3 regions of the Phytohabitans kaempferiae genome follow, and region 1 is predicted to be linked to each of the others. Evidence: riboswitches for the same ligand, from Rfam matches in the RefSeq annotation. Region 1 holds a riboswitch; each other region holds the start of a gene.
What was found. A riboswitch is a leader RNA that binds a small molecule or an ion and turns the genes downstream of it on or off. The one in region 1 is predicted to bind cyclic di-AMP.
Positions count from the first base shown of each region.

Region 2: it holds a riboswitch for cyclic di-AMP, as region 1 does, so the genes downstream of both, ACFFIA_RS14275 (C40 family peptidase) here and ACFFIA_RS34955 (C40 family peptidase) in region 1, are expected to answer to the same signal.
Region 3: it holds a riboswitch for cyclic di-AMP, as region 1 does, so the genes downstream of both, ACFFIA_RS03285 (coiled-coil domain-containing protein) here and ACFFIA_RS34955 (C40 family peptidase) in region 1, are expected to answer to the same signal.

Region 1 covers NZ_JBHLUH010000077.1:38,938-44,741, reverse strand. The annotation lists gene ACFFIA_RS34960 (N-acetylmuramoyl-L-alanine amidase) at 170-2,128, opposite strand; cyclic di-AMP (ydaO/yuaA leader) riboswitch at 2,573-2,706, shown strand; gene ACFFIA_RS34955 (C40 family peptidase) at 2,719-3,690, shown strand; gene dcd (dCTP deaminase) at 3,831-4,412, opposite strand; gene ACFFIA_RS34945 (pyridoxamine 5'-phosphate oxidase family protein) at 4,470-5,039, shown strand; gene ACFFIA_RS34940 (zinc metalloprotease) at 4,981-5,804, opposite strand, start outside.
Region 2 covers NZ_JBHLUH010000021.1:56,428-62,333, forward strand. The annotation lists gene ACFFIA_RS14270 (MurT ligase domain-containing protein) at 1-783, opposite strand, end outside; cyclic di-AMP (ydaO/yuaA leader) riboswitch at 1,194-1,313, shown strand; gene ACFFIA_RS14275 (C40 family peptidase) at 1,339-2,160, shown strand; gene mraZ (division/cell wall cluster transcriptional repressor MraZ) at 2,496-2,927, shown strand; partial or broken gene rsmH (16S rRNA (cytosine(1402)-N(4))-methyltransferase RsmH) at 3,118-4,071, shown strand; gene ftsL (cell division protein FtsL) at 4,086-4,724, shown strand; gene ACFFIA_RS14295 (peptidoglycan D,D-transpeptidase FtsI family protein) at 5,289-5,906, shown strand, end outside.
Region 3 covers NZ_JBHLUH010000004.1:449,450-455,355, reverse strand. The annotation lists gene ACFFIA_RS03300 (multicopper oxidase family protein) at 1-177, shown strand, start outside; gene ACFFIA_RS03295 (beta-phosphoglucomutase family hydrolase) at 219-962, shown strand; gene ACFFIA_RS03290 (glycoside hydrolase family 65 protein) at 959-3,328, shown strand; gene ACFFIA_RS03285 (coiled-coil domain-containing protein) at 3,394-4,428, opposite strand; cyclic di-AMP (ydaO/yuaA leader) riboswitch at 4,432-4,566, opposite strand; gene ACFFIA_RS03280 (glycoside hydrolase family 10-like protein) at 4,712-5,906, opposite strand, start outside.

The DNA of each region.
Region 1 (5,804 bases):
ACCGCCAGTGCGAGCCCCGCGTCAGGGCCCAACGCACCGCGGAGGGTGAGGCTGCGGGAAAGCACCCCCAGAGACGCTCCGCTGCGCTCCACGTCTCCCCGGGGACCCGCGCAGCGGTCTTGACCACGACGGGCATCGCGGTAGCCCAAATCCAGGTTTTGAAGGTGGGTCAGAGGAAGGAGGCGCGTATGTCCACGTCCGCCAGGTCGACGAACATGACGCGGTGTCCAAACTGGACCTGGATGTACCTCTTGTCGCCCCGGATGACTGTCCAGTCGCCCGGTGACGAGCCGTCGAAGGTCACCGCCCGGTAGTACTCGCTCGGCAGCACGTTTCCGACCACGTAACGCTGCCCAGCCGAGAGCGTGTACTGCAAGGGCGTGATCGCCTGGTAGGGCACGCCCTCCGGGTAGGCTGCCTCCTCGGGGTAGGCACGCCCGTACACCGGGATCGTCGCCCTCCCCGCCTTGGGCGTCACCACGAGGCCGGTGGCCCACTTGGCCGTGGGGGCCGAGCGGGGGTTGTGAAACCACGCCTTCTGCCCGAGGTACCAGATCGCCGTCCAGTCGCCCTGGCGGTCGGCCACCGCGTACGTCTGCCCGGCCGAGGCCCGCGCCCCGTGGTCGGAGACGTGCATCGTGGCGTTCTCGCCGCCGGGGCGGAGCCCGATGTCCCTGACCAGCGGCGCGGTGGCGTCCGGCGCGGTGTGCAGGACGACCGCCGACGAGCCGCGCGGCGGGCAGGGCGCGATCGGGTCGCCACCGCACCCCACGAAGGCCGGCTTGTTGGTCGCGAAGTCCGGGTCGATCGTCACCAGCCCGCTCCCCGGCCATCCCGTCGTGCGGAAGGGGGCCTTGAGCAGGTCGAAGTAGTGCGCCCAGTCCCAGTACGGGCCCGGGTCCCAGTGCATCCCCCGCACGGTCGAGGGGACGGTGCCGGGCACGTTGTCGTGGCCGATGATGTGGTTGCGGTCGAGCGGGATGCCCAGCCGCAGCGCGAGGTGCCGCACCAGCTTGGCCGACGTGCGGTACATCGCCTCCGTGTACCACGTGCCCTGCGCCGCGAAGCCCTCGTGCTCGAGGCCGATCGCCTTCGCGTTGACGTACCAGTTGCCGGCGTGCCAGCCGACGTCCTTGGCCTTGACGTGCTGGGCGATGTGGCCGTCGACCGAGCGGAGCGTGTAGTGCCAGCTCACGTACGTGGGGTCGAGCACGAGGTTGACCGACGGCTGGAAGTAGCCCTCGGTGTCGTGGATGACGATGTACTCGATCTTCTGCTGCTGCGGCCGGTTGCCCTTGTCGTGGTTGCCGTAATCGCTGCCGCCCAAGTCCTGGTAGGGCGCGGGGATCCACTCGCACGAGATGTCGGTGGGGCACTCTAGGCCGTCGGGGCGGGCCAGCTCGCGCAGGCCCAGCTTGGCCAGCCAACTGCGGGCGGGGCGCACGTCGCGCGCGGCCAGCGTCACGCGGTGCCCGTCGTCGGTCACCCGGCTCGCGCCGGCCTGGATCGTCGCGAAGACCTCGTCGGCGAAGGCCGCCGCGGCGTCGGCGCTGTCCGCGCCGCTGTACCTGGCCACCGCGCCATACCAGGCCGCGGGGTCGCTCGCGCTCCCCACCGGTCCACCAATGCTTTCCTGGTACGAAGCGAGGAGTGCCGCCCCGCCGGCGATGTTCGCCTCGGGGGCGGTGCGCAGGGCTTCCGCGGAGGCGCCGGTGATCGCCGCGGCGCGGTCGAGCGTCCGCAGCGCCTCCGGAGCCGGTGCCGGCATGCGACCGGAGTCGACCTCGCGGGCCGGGCGGCTGTCGTCGCCGCGCGGGTCCTCCCCGTCGTGGTCGTGGTGGTTGCCGCCGGGCAGTGACACGACGTGTTCGGCGTCGGTGAGGTGCATCGGGCCGTAGCCGCCGCTGGTGCTCGGCGTGCCGGCGTTGGCGTCCCAGCGCGACTCCAGGTAGGAGACGCCGAGCAGGACGCTTTCCGGCACGCCGTACTCGGTGGCGGCGGCCGCGTACTCCCGCTGCCTGGTGTCGCCGCCGGCAGGGCTGGACGCGGGGACAGAGGTGGCCGGCACGAGGGTCGCCGCCCCGACCACCACGGTAGTGAGGGCGATGCGCGCTGTCAGGTTGTGCATCAGGACCTCCGTTCGGGGGATGGGCTCACCCTGGCCCGCCCGCCGATAGGCGTCAATAGATTGCGCGAGATGTGGCGTGCTTGCAAAAAAGCTTCATCCTCCCGCGAGGAGATGTCCGTCTAGCCGCGAATCTCCACAATCGAGCACTCTTGCACAGAATGCACATGACGCGCCGGTGGGCCCGTGAGTTGTCGATCGTGCGACGGGGAGCGATCGGAGTGCCACTAAGTGTGTCCACTGTGAACTCCGAACCGTTCGAATCGGTGGAGGGCCAACCTCTGCGATGTGTTCCCGGCCATTGACCGGGACCGTTTCGATACACGCGGCGCTACCGGTTGGTATACGCAACGAAAGGGTTGTCCACAGCGCTTGCGCGGGCGAATGCGCCGCTCCTACCCTTGGGGATCGTTGAGCCGGAGGTCGGCCTCCCAGCGTGGGAGACCACGGCTCAGCCCGCCGAGTCGGAGTGAAACGAGCCGGGGACCCAAGCACCTCGGGGTGAATCCGCGATAAGCGGTAGGGCGCGCTCTCCCGCCCGAACCCGTCAGCTAACCCGGTAGGCGGCCCAGGGAGAAGGAGTAACGGCTCCGGTGGCACGCTATGCCGCGCGTCGCACCGTAATCACCGCTCTCGTCGCCATCGCGACCGTGCTTTCCACCGGCACTGTGGCACGCGCCCAGCCGACACCTGCCGAGATCGAAAAGCAGATCGACGAGGCGTGGGTCAAGCTCGAGCCGATCGCCGAGAAGCACAACGCGACGCGGCAGGACCTCGCGGTGAAGCGGGAGAAGGCGCAGGCGCTCGCCAAGAAGATCGCCCCCCTCCAACTGCAGATCGACCTCGCGATGGCGAAGGTCGGGGAGTACGCGGCCGAGCAGTACAAGGGCGGCAACTTCTCCGCGCTCAACGCGATCCTCACCACTGGGTCGCCCACGACGTTCGCCAACCAGCTGGAGATACTCGACGTCTTCGCCCGCCGCTCGCAGGCGGACATCCAGCAGGTGGTCGAGCTTCGCGAGCGCTACGCCGCGCAGAAGGAGCCGCTGGATGTGCTCGTCGGGCAGCTGACCGAGGAAGAGGCACAGCTGGCGGCGAAGAAGAAGCAGATCGACACCGAGATCACCAAGCTCGAGAAGATGCGCCTCGACGCGTACGGCGCGGGCGGTGGCGTCGGTGCACTGCGCCCGGCCGCCTGCCCGGTCTCGTACGACGGCAGCGCCGGCACCAAGGCGGCCAAGTTCGCCTGCGCCCAGATCGGCAAGTCGTACGTGTTCGGCTCCGAGGGCCCCAACTCGTACGACTGCTCCGGCCTCACGATGAAGGCCTGGAGCGCGGCGGGCGTCGGCCTGCCCCACAACGCGGCCCGCCAGCGCAACTCGGTGCCGTCGGTGAGCCGGAGCAACCTCAAGGTCGGCGATCTCGTCTTCTACTACAGCGACCTGCATCATGTCGGCATCTATGTCGGCGGTGGCTACATCGTCGACGCGTCCAAGCCGGGCGTGCCGATCAAGATGCGCACGATCAACGCCGCGCCGATCCACAGCTATGGACGACCCGGATAAGCGTTACCCGCCCCCCGTGGCCGCGCCTGTCGCGTGTTTCCCCCGTCACGCGACCCGCACCGGCCAGTAAAAGGAGATGCCCTCCCATCCATCCGGGGTGGGAGGGCGTTTCCTGCCGCTGGTGGGCTCAGGCGCTGTCGTTATCGCGAGGTCGGCCAGGTGCGCCAGTTCTTCCACGCGCGGCTCGGGGTCGGGCCGCGCTGGCCCTGGTAGCGCGAGCCGTAGACGGTCGAGCCGTATGGATGCTCGGCCGGCGACGAGAGCCGGAAGATGCAGAGCTGGCCGATCTTCATGCCCGGCCAGAGCGTGATCGGCAGGTTGGCCACGTTGGACAGCTCGAGCGTCACGTGGCCGCTGAAGCCGGGGTCGATGAAGCCCGCGGTCGAGTGCGTGAGCAACCCCAGCCGCCCCAGGCTCGACTTCCCCTCCAGCCGGCCGGCGAGTTGCTCGCCGAGGGAGATGACCTCCAGCGTCGAGGCCAGCACGAACTCGCCGGGATGCAGCACGAACGGCTCGCCGCTCGGCACCTCGACCTGCGAGGTGAGCTCGTCCTGCTGCACTGACGGGTCGATGTGCGTGTACAGGTGGTTGTTGAACACGCGGAAGAGCCGGTCGAGCCGCACGTCGATGCTCGACGGCTGGACCAGCGCCGGCTCGAACGGGTCGAGCGCCAGGTTGCCCGCCTTGATCTCGATGACGAGGTCACGGTCGGAGAGCAGCATCAACACACCATAGGGGATTCCCACCACGGTCGAACGTATGTTCGATAGAATGCTGCCATGGCATCCTGGTCCGACTTCCGCGCCGACGAGCCCCGCCTGGCGGAGGCTGTCCGCGCCCTCATGCAGCAGTACGGCCCTGGTCTGGGCTACCTGGCGACCGTGCGCGCCGACGGGGGCCCGCGGGTGCATCCGGTTTCGCCGGTGATCACAGACGACGGGCTCTACTGCTTCGTCGTCGACTCGCCCAAGCGGCGTGACCTCGAGCGCGACGGGCGATACGCGCTGCACTCGTTTCCGCCGGAAGACAGCGACGACGAGGCCTACCTCGCCGGCCGCGCGACCGTGGTCACCGACCGCGCCAAGGTCGCCCGCCTGGCCGGCCACCTCCGGGCGGCGCCACAGGTCGACTGGCGGCTGTTCGAGTTTTCGGTCGACGTCGCGATGGTCGCCCGCCACGGCTGCAACGGCGCCACGCCCTTCGCGGTCGAGCCGCCCGCCCGGCCCGCTGTGCAGGTGTGGCTCGACCCGTCCGCGGCGTCGGCCGAGCCCTCAGCCGAGCCCGCGCGCACTATGGTGCACGAAATGCGTCCCAGCCACTCAGCATGCGCGACGCCTGGTCGGGTGTGAACTCGTACATGCAGGCGTCCGTGCTGTAGTCCATGTAGTTGTGGATAGGGTCCTCGCCGGGGTCCTCCGTGCACGTGTCCCGCCCTTCGGGGCAGCCGCGTGCCTGGGATGCCTCGGCGGGCGTGTCGTCGACGAGGTCGCCGTCTTCTGTGCAGCCGTTCTGGAAGGTGTGGAAGAGGTTGAGCCAGTGCCCCACCTCGTGCACAGCGGTGTCGCCCTCGTTGTAAGGGAGTGACGTCCCGCCCGGCAGCGACTCGCCGAGGATGACGACGCCGTCGCTGGCATCCAGGGCCGGCTGGGGGTAGGTCGCCCAGCCGAGGAGGCTGTCGCTGAGGTCGGCGACGTAGATGTTGAGCGTCTCCATGCCGCCGACCCGCAGCGCCGCCTTCATCTCCCGCTCGGCCGCCGACTGGTAGATGATCGGATACCAGGCGGGGTTGACGACCCGGTCGATCCGCACCAGCTCGAAGGCAAACTCGGTCACCGCTCCGTAGGCCGCGTTCAGCACGTCGATCTGCGCCGTGACCATCGAGTCGGGGATGTTGCCCCCTTCACGCGTGGCGTCCGCGGATATCAGGTGCACGATGACCGGGATCGTGACCGTCGCCATGGTCCGCGGCCTGCCCGCCAAGCCTCTTCGCGCGAGCGCCTGCTCGGTGAGGCGCTGCAGCTCCTGGACCTGGTCGGCGGTGAGGTGGTTGGGATCGTGCAGCCCCGCGGCGGCCTGCGGACCCGGCCGCGCCCGGGCCGCGCTGAGCGTGTGGT
Region 2 (5,906 bases), on a different contig from region 1:
GGCGGCGACCGCCAGCGCGGTGGCCGCGTTGCCGAGGTTGACCCGGCCGGGGAGCTGGAGCGAGATCTTGTGCCAGGCGCCGCGCGGATCGACCACGCCGTCGTCCTCCACCACCCACTGAGGTACGGGACGGCGCAGCGAGCAGCCGGTGCACCACCACTGGTCGGCCTGGCGCTCGATCGGCGAGCCGCACTCGGGACAAACCCACGAGTCGTCATGCCACCGCTGGCCCGCGCTAAACCAGGTGACGGCCGGCGAACCGGAGGCGGCCCAGACCACCATCGGGTCGTCGGCGTTGGCGACCACGTACACACCGGGGTGCTCGGCGAGCGTGGTGCGCCACATCTGGGCCATCATCGCGACCTCTTTGGCCCGGTCGAGCTGGTCGCGCGAGAGGTTGAGGAGCGCCACCACGCGCGGCTCGGTGGCGACCAGCACCTTCGGCAGGTAGTGCTCGTCGACCTCGAGCACCGCGTACGGCGTCTGGCCGGCCTTGGCGAGCGCCGAGGTGTGGCCGGTCGGCATGTTGGCACCGAAGCCGTTGGTGGCGACCGGACCGAGCACGCCCACCGCCGCGGCGGCGAGGCGGGTCGTGGTGGTCTTGCCGTTGGTGCCAGAGATCAGCGCGATCGCGCGCCCCGCGGCCAGGTGGGCGAGGAGGTCGGGGTCGATCTTCAGGCCGATCCAGCCGCCGATGACCGAGCCGTCGCCGCGCCCAGCCGCCCGTGACAGGGCGGCCGCAGTGCGGGAGACCGAGCTGGCGACCTTGGCCCGGAGGGGCATCTTGCCGTCCGTCACGGAGGCGAGGTTACCAACGCCGACTGGATCTCCACTGACCGAGCGAAGCAGGGGACCGCCGAAATCGCCCTGCTAGCGCCTCGGCCGGCGAGGGGCGTCGCGGCGGCGTCGGTACGGCGCGATGTGTGTGGGGATACTCACGGTGACCGATCCACGCAGCGTGATTCCTGGTACGACGCAGCGTCGCGACAATTGGGACGCTGCCCTTAACGACCACTCATTCGTCGGCGTGCCAAATTCGCTCCGCAAGATCGCGGTAACCCTGCGTCGATCAGGGCATCCGCTACAAAGTTTGAGCCGGGTCATCGCCCGGCCGCACCGCCGGGACACGCCGAGCCCTGCCCACCCGTCCGGTGCGTACCCCTGGAGGAACGCAACGGCACTGCGGGCAGGGACGGGGGACCCAGGATCGTGGTCCCGACCCCGCCGGGGATACCCGGCCGGGTGAGGCCTTGGGGTGAAGCCGCCACGGCGGCCGGGCAATCCTTCCCGCCCGAACCCGACAGCTCACCTCGCAGGCGTGCCGGAGGGACATCGACCGTGCACGAACTCCGTTCGGGTCGGCACAGGCTGCCCGCGAAACGCCGAGCCGGCCGGCTCGCGCTCGCCGTCGGGATCTGCGTGTGCGCCGGCCAGCTCATGGCCGGCCCGGCACACGCCGAAGCCACGCCCGCGCCGACCACCAGCACCGCCACCGCGCCGGCCGCCGCGTCGGTCACGCCGAAGGTGGCGCTCCAGCCAAGCACCACGCGCCTGCCGTGGGGCTCGACGCTCATGATCACCGCCACGATCACCGACCCGAGCACCGGCAAGGGCGTGTGGGGCGGCTCCGTCCAGTTTCAGGTATGGAAGGGGAAGTGGGTCAGCACCGGGACCCGCCCCGTGTACTCCACCGGCAAGTCCATCCTCTCCATCCGCCCGTTCGAGGCGCGGATGTACCGGGCCGTGTACAGCGGGCGCGGGCCGTACAAGGGTCTGACCACCGGGGAGATCCGGGTCGACATCGTCCCCAGCCGGGCGAAGGTGCTCGCCGAGGCGCAGAAGCACGTGGGCAAGCCCTACCGCTTCGGCGCCGCCGGGCCGTCCGCCTTCGACTGCTCCGGCTACACCAAGTACGTGTACCGGGTCGCCACCGGCAAGGTGCTCCCGCACAAGGCGAACGACCAGCAGCGTGTCGGCACCGGCGTGGCCAAGAACAAGGTGCTCCCCGGCGACCTGATCGTGATCCGCTCCGGCTCGTACGGCACGCACGTGGGCATCTACGCCGGCGGCGGCTACATGTACGACTCGCCGCGCCCGGGCGTGCGGGTCGGCAAGCACAAGATCTGGTCCTCCAACTACGTGGTGCGCCGGCTGGCCTGACCCCGCGCCTCTGCCCTCCACTTTCCTCCCCACCCCCCATAGCAACCCCCGTCCCCCCAACGATCCAGGGCAAGCCCGTCCGGGTTTGCCCTGGATCGTTTTTTGGCCCGGTAGGTGGCACCAGCTTGTCGCCATCCAGACCCTCCACCGCGCTCCACCGCATTTGACGTGCGGTTTTGTCAAGGGGGTCACCCCAGTAACGCTGCGATTCCGGTTGCGAGTGGAGGGAAGTGGAGTACAGTGGGGCGCAGTGGCAGGGTTACTCACCGGAGGGACCCGCCGGCCCCGGGGGATAGCGGCTCCGCGAAAGCCGCGAAAGGCGAGGGGGTGGGCCGATGTTTCTCGGCACCCATACCCCCCGCCTGGACGAAAAGGGCCGGTTGATCCTTCCGGCGAAGTTTCGGGACGAGCTGGCGGGAGGTGTCGTGATCACCAAAGGGCAGGAGCGCTGCCTCTACGTCTTCCCGACGCCGGAGTTCCAGCGGATCGCGAGCCAGTTGCGCGAGACGCCGATGACGCACAAGGCGGCTCGGGCCTACAGCCGGGTGTTCTTCGCGAGTGCCCACGACGAGGTGCCCGACAAGCAGGGCCGGGTGACGATCCCGGGCCACCTGCGGGAGTACGCCGGGCTGAGCCGTGAACTCGTCGTGATCGGGGCGAGCACCAGGGTTGAGATCTGGGACAAGCAAGCGTGGGACACCTACCTCGCGGAGAGCGAAGACGACTTCGCCGGCATCGAGGAGGGGGTGCTGCCCGGAGGACTGTAAGGGCTGGCGGACGCCGTACTGCGAGATCTCCAGCCGCTCCTGCTCCTGACATCTCTTCCCCGATGCCAGGCGCGTCCCGGCCTCCCCGCGAAGGAGGCTCACGGAAGGGCGGATGGGGATCTGGCAGTACGGCGCACGGTTCTTCAGGCTCCGGGCGCAGGTGCACACGGGCGGGTCACTGGGGGTCGAGATGGGGGAGCTGCGCGGTACGCACGTACCGGTGCTGCTGGAGCGGTGCCTCGCGCTGCTCGCGCCCGCCCTCGACCAGGGTGACCGCACCACCGTGCACGTCGACGCCACGCTCGGTCTCGGCGGCCACGCCGAGGCAGTCCTCCAGGCGCACCCCCGGACCGTCCTGATCGGACTCGACCGGGACCGGGAGGCCCTGGCGCACGCCCGCGCCCGGCTGGAGCCGTTCGCCGACCGGGTCCACCTGGTGCACGCGGTCTACGACGAGCTGCCCGAGGTGCTCGACCGGCTGGGTCACCCGCTGGTCGACGGGGTGCTCTTCGACCTCGGCGTCTCCTCTCTGCAGCTCGACGCGCCCGACCGCGGGTTCGCCTACGCGCGGGACGCGCCGCTGGACATGCGCATGGACCAGACCCGCGGCCGCACGGCCGAAGAGGTCGTCAACACGTACGAGGCGCCCGAACTGGCCCGGGTGCTGAGGGTGTACGGCGAGGAGAAGTTCGCCGCGCGGATCGCCGCGTCGATCGTGCGGGAGCGGGCGAAGGAGCCCATCACCTCGTCGGCACGGCTGGCCACGCTGGTGCGGGACGCGATACCCGCGCCAGCCAGACGAACTGGCGGAAACCCGGCTAAGAGGACGTTTCAGGCACTGCGTATCGAGGTAAATGGCGAGCTGGCCGCGCTGGAATCGGCGCTGCCGGCCGCGCTCGACGCTCTCGCGCCGGGCGGCCGCATGGTGATCCTCTCCTACCACTCGCTGGAGGACCGGATCACCAAGCGGGCGCTCGCCGCACGGGCACGGAGCACCGGGCCGGTCGACCTGCCGGTCGAACTGCCCGGCACCGGGCCGACGCTGCGGCTGCTCAGCCGCGGCGCCGAGCTCCCGAGCGAGCAGGAGGTCGCGGAAAACCCGCGCGCCGCATCGGTGCGGCTGCGGGCCGCGGCCCGGATCGAAGAGGGGGAGGGGACATGAACGCCAGCAAGCGATACACGCCGCGGTCGGGGGGCCGGACCACGGCGCGTGAGGAGCGGCAGGAGCATCGGACGGTCGGCAACACCGCGCTGAAGGCGGAGCCCGTCAAGGGGGAGGCGCTCAAGGCGGAGCCGGGGGGCTCCACGCGCGAGCGCAAGGTGGGGGTGCCGTGGCTGCGGGTCGCGCCGCCGCTGCCGGTGACCGTGCCGCGGGCGCCGTTCATCGCGCTGATCCTGGTCGTGGTGGTCGGCGGTGTGCTGGGCATCCTCGTGGTCAACACCAAGATCAACGAGAACGCCTTCCGGCTGACCGAGCTGCGCCAGCGGCAGTCCGCGCTGGACGTGCGGGAGCAGCAGCTCAAGCAGCAGATCGCCCGCTCCGAAGACCCGGGCAGCCTGATCGCGGCGGCCCGCAAGCAGGGTCTCGTGCAGGGCAAGCCGGTGCAGATCCGGCTGCCCGACGGCCGGCTGACCGGGATGATGGTGCCCGCCACCGACGCGCCGTCGATCACCAGCCAGCAGGACGCGGGCACCGGCCAGCAGGGCACCGCGGGCGACCAGTCCGGCGACACCGGGCAGGGGACCGGGGGCACCGACCGGCTGACCCCGGGCGACGACACACAGGCGACAGGGTAGGTAACCATGCCGCAGCGGCCGCCCGGGTCCTCCGGGTCCGGTCCTCGCGGAGCGGGCACGCGCCGCGACGACCAGCGTCCCGAGGAGAGCGCGCCGCGCCGGGGGGCGGACGAAGGGCGGGCCGAGCCGAGGCGTGGTTCGGCCCGGCCCGCCGACGCCGCCGAGCCGCGCGCCGCCTCCCGCCGTCCGGCACCGCCACGCGGCGGCAAGCCGGAGGAGGACAGGCCGGCGGAGCGCGGCTTCGGCATCTCCGAGGCACGCGCGTACACCCCGCGTGGCCGTACCGTGCGTGAGCGGACACCGCGCGGCGGGCGGACGGCCGACCCGTTCCGCCCCGCGCTCCAGGTGGTCGAGGGGGGCAAGCCGCGCATCGCCCGGCGCCGCCCCACGGCCGAGCCGGAGCGGGAGGCACGCGGCGGCAGCCGCCAGCGGGCCGAGCCGGCGGCGGGCCGCACCGAGACCCCGACAAGGGTCACGCGGAAGGCCACCACGCCGGGCGTACCAACGCCACGAAAGCGCACGACGGCGGCGAAGGCGGCGAAGGCGGCCGCGGCCGGCGGTGCTCTGGGCGCTGCCCGCCGGGTCGCCGGGCCGCGGCGCGGCGAACAGCGCAGGCAAGGCGGTAAGGCGACGCCGCCGCGCAAGAAGGCGCCCGCGCCGCCGCGACGCCCGCCGCGGCTGATGGACCAGCGGCGGCGGCTGCGCCTGGGCACGGTGCTGGCGCTGACGCTCTTCGCCACGATCGGCATCCGGCTGGTGACGATCCAGTTCACCGACTCGCCGGCCTTCGCCGAGCGGGGGCTGCTCGACCGGCTCGCCACCGAGGAGCTGCCCGCGCCGCGGGGCGCGATCTACGACCGCAACGGGTCGGTGCTCGCGCACAGCGTCGAGGCGCGGTTCGTGGCGGTCGACCCCGAGCTCGTCCGCGACCCGAAAACGACCGCGGCCGCGCTCTCCCCGCTGCTCGGCGTGCCGCAGTCGGAGCTGCTGCCCAAGCTCGCCAAGCGCAAGCAGCCCGGCGGGGGCGCGTCCCGCTTCGAGTACCTGGCCCGCGGCGTGGACATCGCGGTCGCCGACCGGGTCGCCGCGCTCAAGCTGCCCGAGTTGATCGTGCGCCGGGACGAGCGGCGGGAGTGGCCCGGTGCCGACCTGGCCGCGAGCATCATCGGCTTCACCAGCCCC
Region 3 (5,906 bases), on a different contig from region 1:
ACCGTACGGATCATTGCGCGATTTGCAGATTATGCAGATCCGGACGTTCCCTACATGTACCACTGCCACATCCTGAGCCACGAGGACGCGGGGATGATGGGCCAGTTCGTGGTGGTCGAGCCGGGGCAGAAGGCAGGCCGACCGGACACTCAGGGTCACCACAAAAGCCACGGGTGAGCCGGCAGTTTCGTCAGGCGTTGAGCGGTTACTCTGTCCGAGTGTTGGGACTCCCCGATGGTGTAACCGCCTGTCTGTTCGATCTGGACGGTGTGCTGACGCAGACCGCGAAGGTGCACAACGCCGCGTGGAAGGAGACCTTCGACGCCTACCTGCGCGACCGTGCCGAGCGCACGGGTGAGCCGTTTCGCCCGTTCGACTCCGGCGACGACTACAACAAGTACGTCGATGGTCGGCCGCGGGCGGACGGGGTGCGCACGTTCCTCGGGTCGCGGGGGATCAGCCTGCCGGAGGGCACCCCGGACGATCCGCCGGATGTCGAGACGATCAACGGCATCGGCAACCGTAAGAACGAGTTGCTGCTCCGCCACATCCGCGAAGACGGCGTGGAGGTTTACGAGGGCTCGCTCGCATATCTGAAGGCGGTCCGCGCGTCAGGATTGCGTCGCGCTGTGGTCTCCGCAAGCGCCAATTGTCGCGATATCCTGACCGTTACGGGCCTCATCGACGAGGTCGAAGTGGTCGTCGACGGCATCGTCGCCCGACGCGACAATCTGCGCGGCAAGCCGCACCCCGATACCTTCCTCGACGCGGCTAAGCTGCTCGGCGTCGCGCCGTCGGCTGCGGCCGTTTTCGAAGACGCCCTGGCCGGTGTGGAGGCCGGCCGCGCCGGCGATTTCGGCTTTGTCGTCGGGGTCGACCGGGTCGGGCAATCCGACGCGCTATACAAGCACGGCGCCCACGTCGTCGTGCGCGACCTCAGTGAGTTGCTGGAGAATCCATGATCCGTGAGCGGGCTTACCCGGTCGAGCCCTGGCACGTCCGGGAGACCCGGCTCGACCTCGATGTGCTGGCTCAGTCTGAGTCGGTCTTCGCGCTGTCCAATGGCCACATCGGACTCCGCGGTAACCTTGACGAGGGTGAACCACACGGGTTGCCGGGCACCTATCTCAACTCGTTTTACGAGCTGCGACCCCTACCCTACGCGGAGGCCGGCTACGGCTTCCCCGAGTCCGGGCAGACGGTTGTCAACGTCACCAACGGCAAGCTCATCCGGCTGCTGGTCGACGATGAGCCCTTCGATGTCCGATACGGCGAGGTGCGCACCCACCAGCGCGTCCTCGACCTCCAAGCGGGCACGCTCGACCGCACGGTCGAGTGGGTCTCGCCGGCTGGGCGGGCGGTGCGCGTGCACAGCACCCGCCTGGTCTCCTTCACGCAGCGCGCGGTCGCCGCGATCTGCTACGAGGTGGAGGTGGCCGACGACCGCCCCCTGCGCCTGATCGTGCAGTCCGAGCTGGTCGCCAACGAGGAGCTGCCGCCGACCCGCAAGGACCCCCGGGTCGCCGCCGTGCTCAAGGCCCCGCTGAAGGCCGAGGAGCACCTGGCGACCGCGGCGGGCGGGCTGCTGATCCACCGCACCAAGAAGAGCGGCCTGCGCATGGCCGCCGCGATGGAGCACGAGATCGAGGGGCCGGAGCGCACCTCGGTCAACACCGAGGCATACCCCGACTTCGCCCGCACCACGGTCGCGACCGTGCTCAAGCCGGGCGAGAAGCTGCGGGTCGTCAAGATCCTCGCGTACGGCTGGTCCAGCCGCCGCTCGTTCCCGGCGCTGCGCGACCAGGTCGGTGCGGCCGTCGCCTCGGCGAAGTTCTCCGGCTGGGATGGGCTGCTCCGGGAGCAGCGCAAGTACCTCGACGCCTTCTGGGACGCCGCCGACGTGCGGCTGGAGGGCGACCCCGAGGTGCAGCAGGCGGTGCGCTTCGCGCTCTTCCACGTGCTCCAGGCCGGCGCCCGTGCGGAGATGCGGCCGATCGCGGCCAAGGGCCTCACCGGTCCGGGCTACGACGGGCATGTCTTCTGGGACACCGAGACGTTCGTGCTGCCGGTGCTCACGTACACACAGCCGGAGGCGGTCACGCACGGCCTGCGATGGCGGCACGCGACGCTCGACCTTGCCCGGGAGCGGGCGCAGACGCTCGGGCTCAAGGGCGCCGCGTTCCCGTGGCGTACCGTGCGCGGGCACGAGTGCTCGGGCTACTGGCCGGCCGGCACGGCAGCGTTCCACATCGGCGCCGACATCGCCGACGCGGTCCAGCGCTACGTGGTGGCCACCGGTGACCTCGACTTCGAGCGCGAGGTCGGGCTGGAGCTGCTGGTCGACACCGCGCGGCTGTGGCGTTCGCTCGGTCACCACGACCGGCACGGCATCTTCCACATCGACGGCGTCACCGGCCCCGACGAGTACACCGCGGTGGTCAACGACAACCTCTACACCAACCTGATGGCTCAGAAGAACCTCGTCGGTGCCGCCGACGCGGCCCTGCGCCATCCGGAGCAGGCCCGCCGGCTCGGGGTCGACGAGGAGGAGTCGGCGTCGTGGCGCGACGCGGCCGACGCCATGCACATCCCGTACGACAAGGAGCTCGGGGTCCACCAGCAGTGCGAGGAGTTCACCCGGCTCCAGGAGTGGGACTTCGCGGCCACTCCGCCCAGCGGCTACCCGCTGCTGCTCAACTACCCGTACTTCGACCTCTACCGCAAGCAGGTCCTGAAGCAGGCCGACCTGGTGCTCGCGATGCACTGGCGCGGCGACGCGTTCACGCCGGAGCAGAAGGCGCGCAACTTCGCCTACTACGAGCAGCGCACGGTGCGTGACTCGTCGCTCTCGACGTGCACGCAGGCGGTCATCGCCGCGGAGGTGGGCCACCTCGAGCTGGCCCACGACTACCTCGGCGAAGCCGCCCTGATGGACCTGCACGACATCCACAACAACACCCGCGAGGGCTTGCACATCGCCGCGCTCGCCGGCGCCTGGCTCGCCGTGGTGGCGGGGCTCGGCGGCATGCGCGACCACGGCGGCAGCCTGTCGTTCGCGCCGCGGCTGCCCAGCCGGATCAACCGGATGGAGTTCTCCATGCTGTGGCGTGGGCTCCGGCTCCGGGTCGACGTGCAGCCAAGCGAGGTGACGTACTCCCTGCGCAACGGCGGGGAGGGCGCCAAGCTCGACCTCGTGCACCACGGCGAGCATGTCACGGTCACGAGCGACACGCCGCTGACCCTGGCGATCCCCGCGCTGGCACCGGTGGGCCCGCCGCCGCGCCAGCCCTTCGGCCGGGCTCCCGCCCGCCGGATGCCCGACCAGTGAGTAGCTAGAAAGGCGAAGCCCCGCGCGACCCGCGCGGGGCTTTCCTTTTCAACAGGTACGGGCGCTCAGAGCATGGATATGTGTACGTGGTTGGTGTGGTCGCTGGACGGGTCACCATTGGCGCCGCTGTACGACTTCCAGCCGGTGGCGGGCGACCAGAACTGCCGGTACCAGATCACGTACATCACGCCGAGGGCGTCGGCGTTGCGGACGAGGAACGCGGCGAGGTTGTTGCCGTAGAGCTTGTCGTTGCCGGTCGCGTCGCCACCAAAGCCGTTTTGCTCGGAGGAGAAGTCGCAGGCGCGACCCTTCGGATGCTCGTACGGCCCGCCCGGCCGGAAGCAGTTGACGAACCGCTTGAAGCCCAGCCGCTGCGTCTCCTTGAGCATGTGCAGCGTGCGCGGCGTGATACAGCGTCCGGTGGTGGGATCGTCGGCCGAGCAGCTCTGCGAGGAGAAGGAGCCGTTGCTGTTGCGCGGCGCGGGCCTGGCCACCGGCGACGTGGCGCTCACGAAGCCGCCGGTCGCCTTCCCACCGACAAGCTTCAGCGCCTTCTCCGCCTCGGACTTCTGCTTGGCCATGATGGCGAGCTGCTTCTGCTCTTCCTTCAGCTCGGCGTCGATCGCCGCCTTGGCCCGCCGCGCCTGCTCAAGGGCGGCGTTGAGCTCGCCCAGCTTCGCGTTGTCGCGGGCGGCGAGCAGATCGAGGTTGACGGCCCGCCGCAGGAAGTCGTCCGGGGAGGCGCTGTTGAGCAGCATGCTCATCGGCCCGATGCGACCGTTGCGGTAGGAGGTGATGGCCACGAGCTCGATCTCGGGCTCCATCAACTTGATCTTCTCTTCGGCCTTGCGCAGCTCGAGAGTGAGCTGAAGCTGCCGGTTGCGCGACTTCGTGACCGCGTTCTGCGCCTCGACGTAGCCCCGGCTGCTTGATTCCAGTACGTCCCGCAGCAGCGGCGTACCCCCCTCATCGCCGGGCGTGGGCTTTGGCGCTGCCGCCGCTCCACTGGGCACGAAGGCCACCCCGGACAACAACACGGCCGCCGCGGCGGCCAAGGCTACGGCCAGCGACCAGCGCCGGCGACGTACAGGTGCCGTCATACGCAATCCTCCCATCGGACCGCCGGCCGGGTTAGCTGACGGGTTCGGGACGGAAGGACCCCTACCGCGGTTGCGGATTCACCCCAGAAAACCTGGTTCCCCGACTCGCCCGGGCGGGCGATTAGGCGGTGGCTGTCGCCCGACGCCGTGGGGGCGTCGCCGCGCGACAAACCGCCGGACAGCTTACCGGATCGACAGTGGACTCCGGCAACGCTCTGACCAGGGAAAAACCATCGAAAGCGTTATCGGACAACGACGTTCAGTAATTGATAGCGATGCGTGTCTAACTCACGACGCGTGGTTCGCTCGGGCTTCCCTCGTTCCACAGTCGATCAAGGGCCGTCACGCAGTAGGTTTGCGCGCCCTCGCCCTTCGTGGTGTCGACCCAGGTCGCGCCGCGTGTCGTGGCGACCAGGCGGGCCGTGTCGCCGTCCAGCCGGTACACCGCGTAGCTCGTCGCGTCGCCCTCCCAGCGCAGCCGCACGCCCTCGTCGACGCGGTCCGCCTCGACCTCCGGCGCGGGCGGGCGCTCGCCGGGCAGGTGTGACATTGCCGGCACCAGGGCGGGCTCGCGGTAGTGGGCCTCCGCGTACCGTGATACCGCGCCGAGCCGGTCGGCCTTCACCTGGCGGGCGCTGAAGTGCACGCTGCCGGTGACCCGGTACTTGCGGTTGAGCGCCAACTGCCGGTCGAGTTCCGCGGGATTGGCCCACGCGCCCTTCTGCCCGATGCGATAGTCGGCCTGGCCTACGTAAAGCTGCACCGGACTGTTGGCGACCAGCTCCGACCACCACGGCAGCAGCTTGGCGTAGTCGGCGATCGCGAAGCCGATGTGCCAGTACAACTGCGGCACGATGTAGTCGACCCACCGCTCCTGTACCCACCGGCGAGTGTCCGCGTAGATCGCGTCGTAGCTCTGCAACCCGCGCGTGGGGGAGCCGAGCGGGTCGGTCGACGCGTTGCGCCAGATGCCGAACGGGCTGATGCCGAACTTCACCCACGGCTTGGCCGCCTTGATCCGCTCGTTGGTCTCGCGGACCAGCAGGTTGACGTTGTCTCGCCGCCAGTCGGCCTTGTTGGCGATGCCCCGGCCCTGCGCCCTGAACGTGGCCTCGTCGGCGAAGTCTTCGCTCCCCTGGGGGTACGGGTAGAAGAAGTCGTCGAAGTGCACGCCGTCGATGTCGTACCGGTTGACCGCGTCGAGGATCGAGTCTTCCACGAACTTGCGCGCCTCCGGGATGCCCGGGTTGTAGTAGAGGCGGCTGCCCTTGCCCTTCGCCGGGTAGGTGACCGCCCAGTCGGGATGGGCGCGCAGCGGATGGTTGGGCGGCAGCTCGGCGAAGACGCCGGACTGGCTCGCCTTGTACGGGTTGAACCAGGCGTGAAACTCCAGGTTGCGGGCGTGTGCCTCGTCGATCATGAAGGCCATCGGGTCCCACCCCGGCCCCTGCCCGTCCCGCCGTCCGGTCATGTAGTAC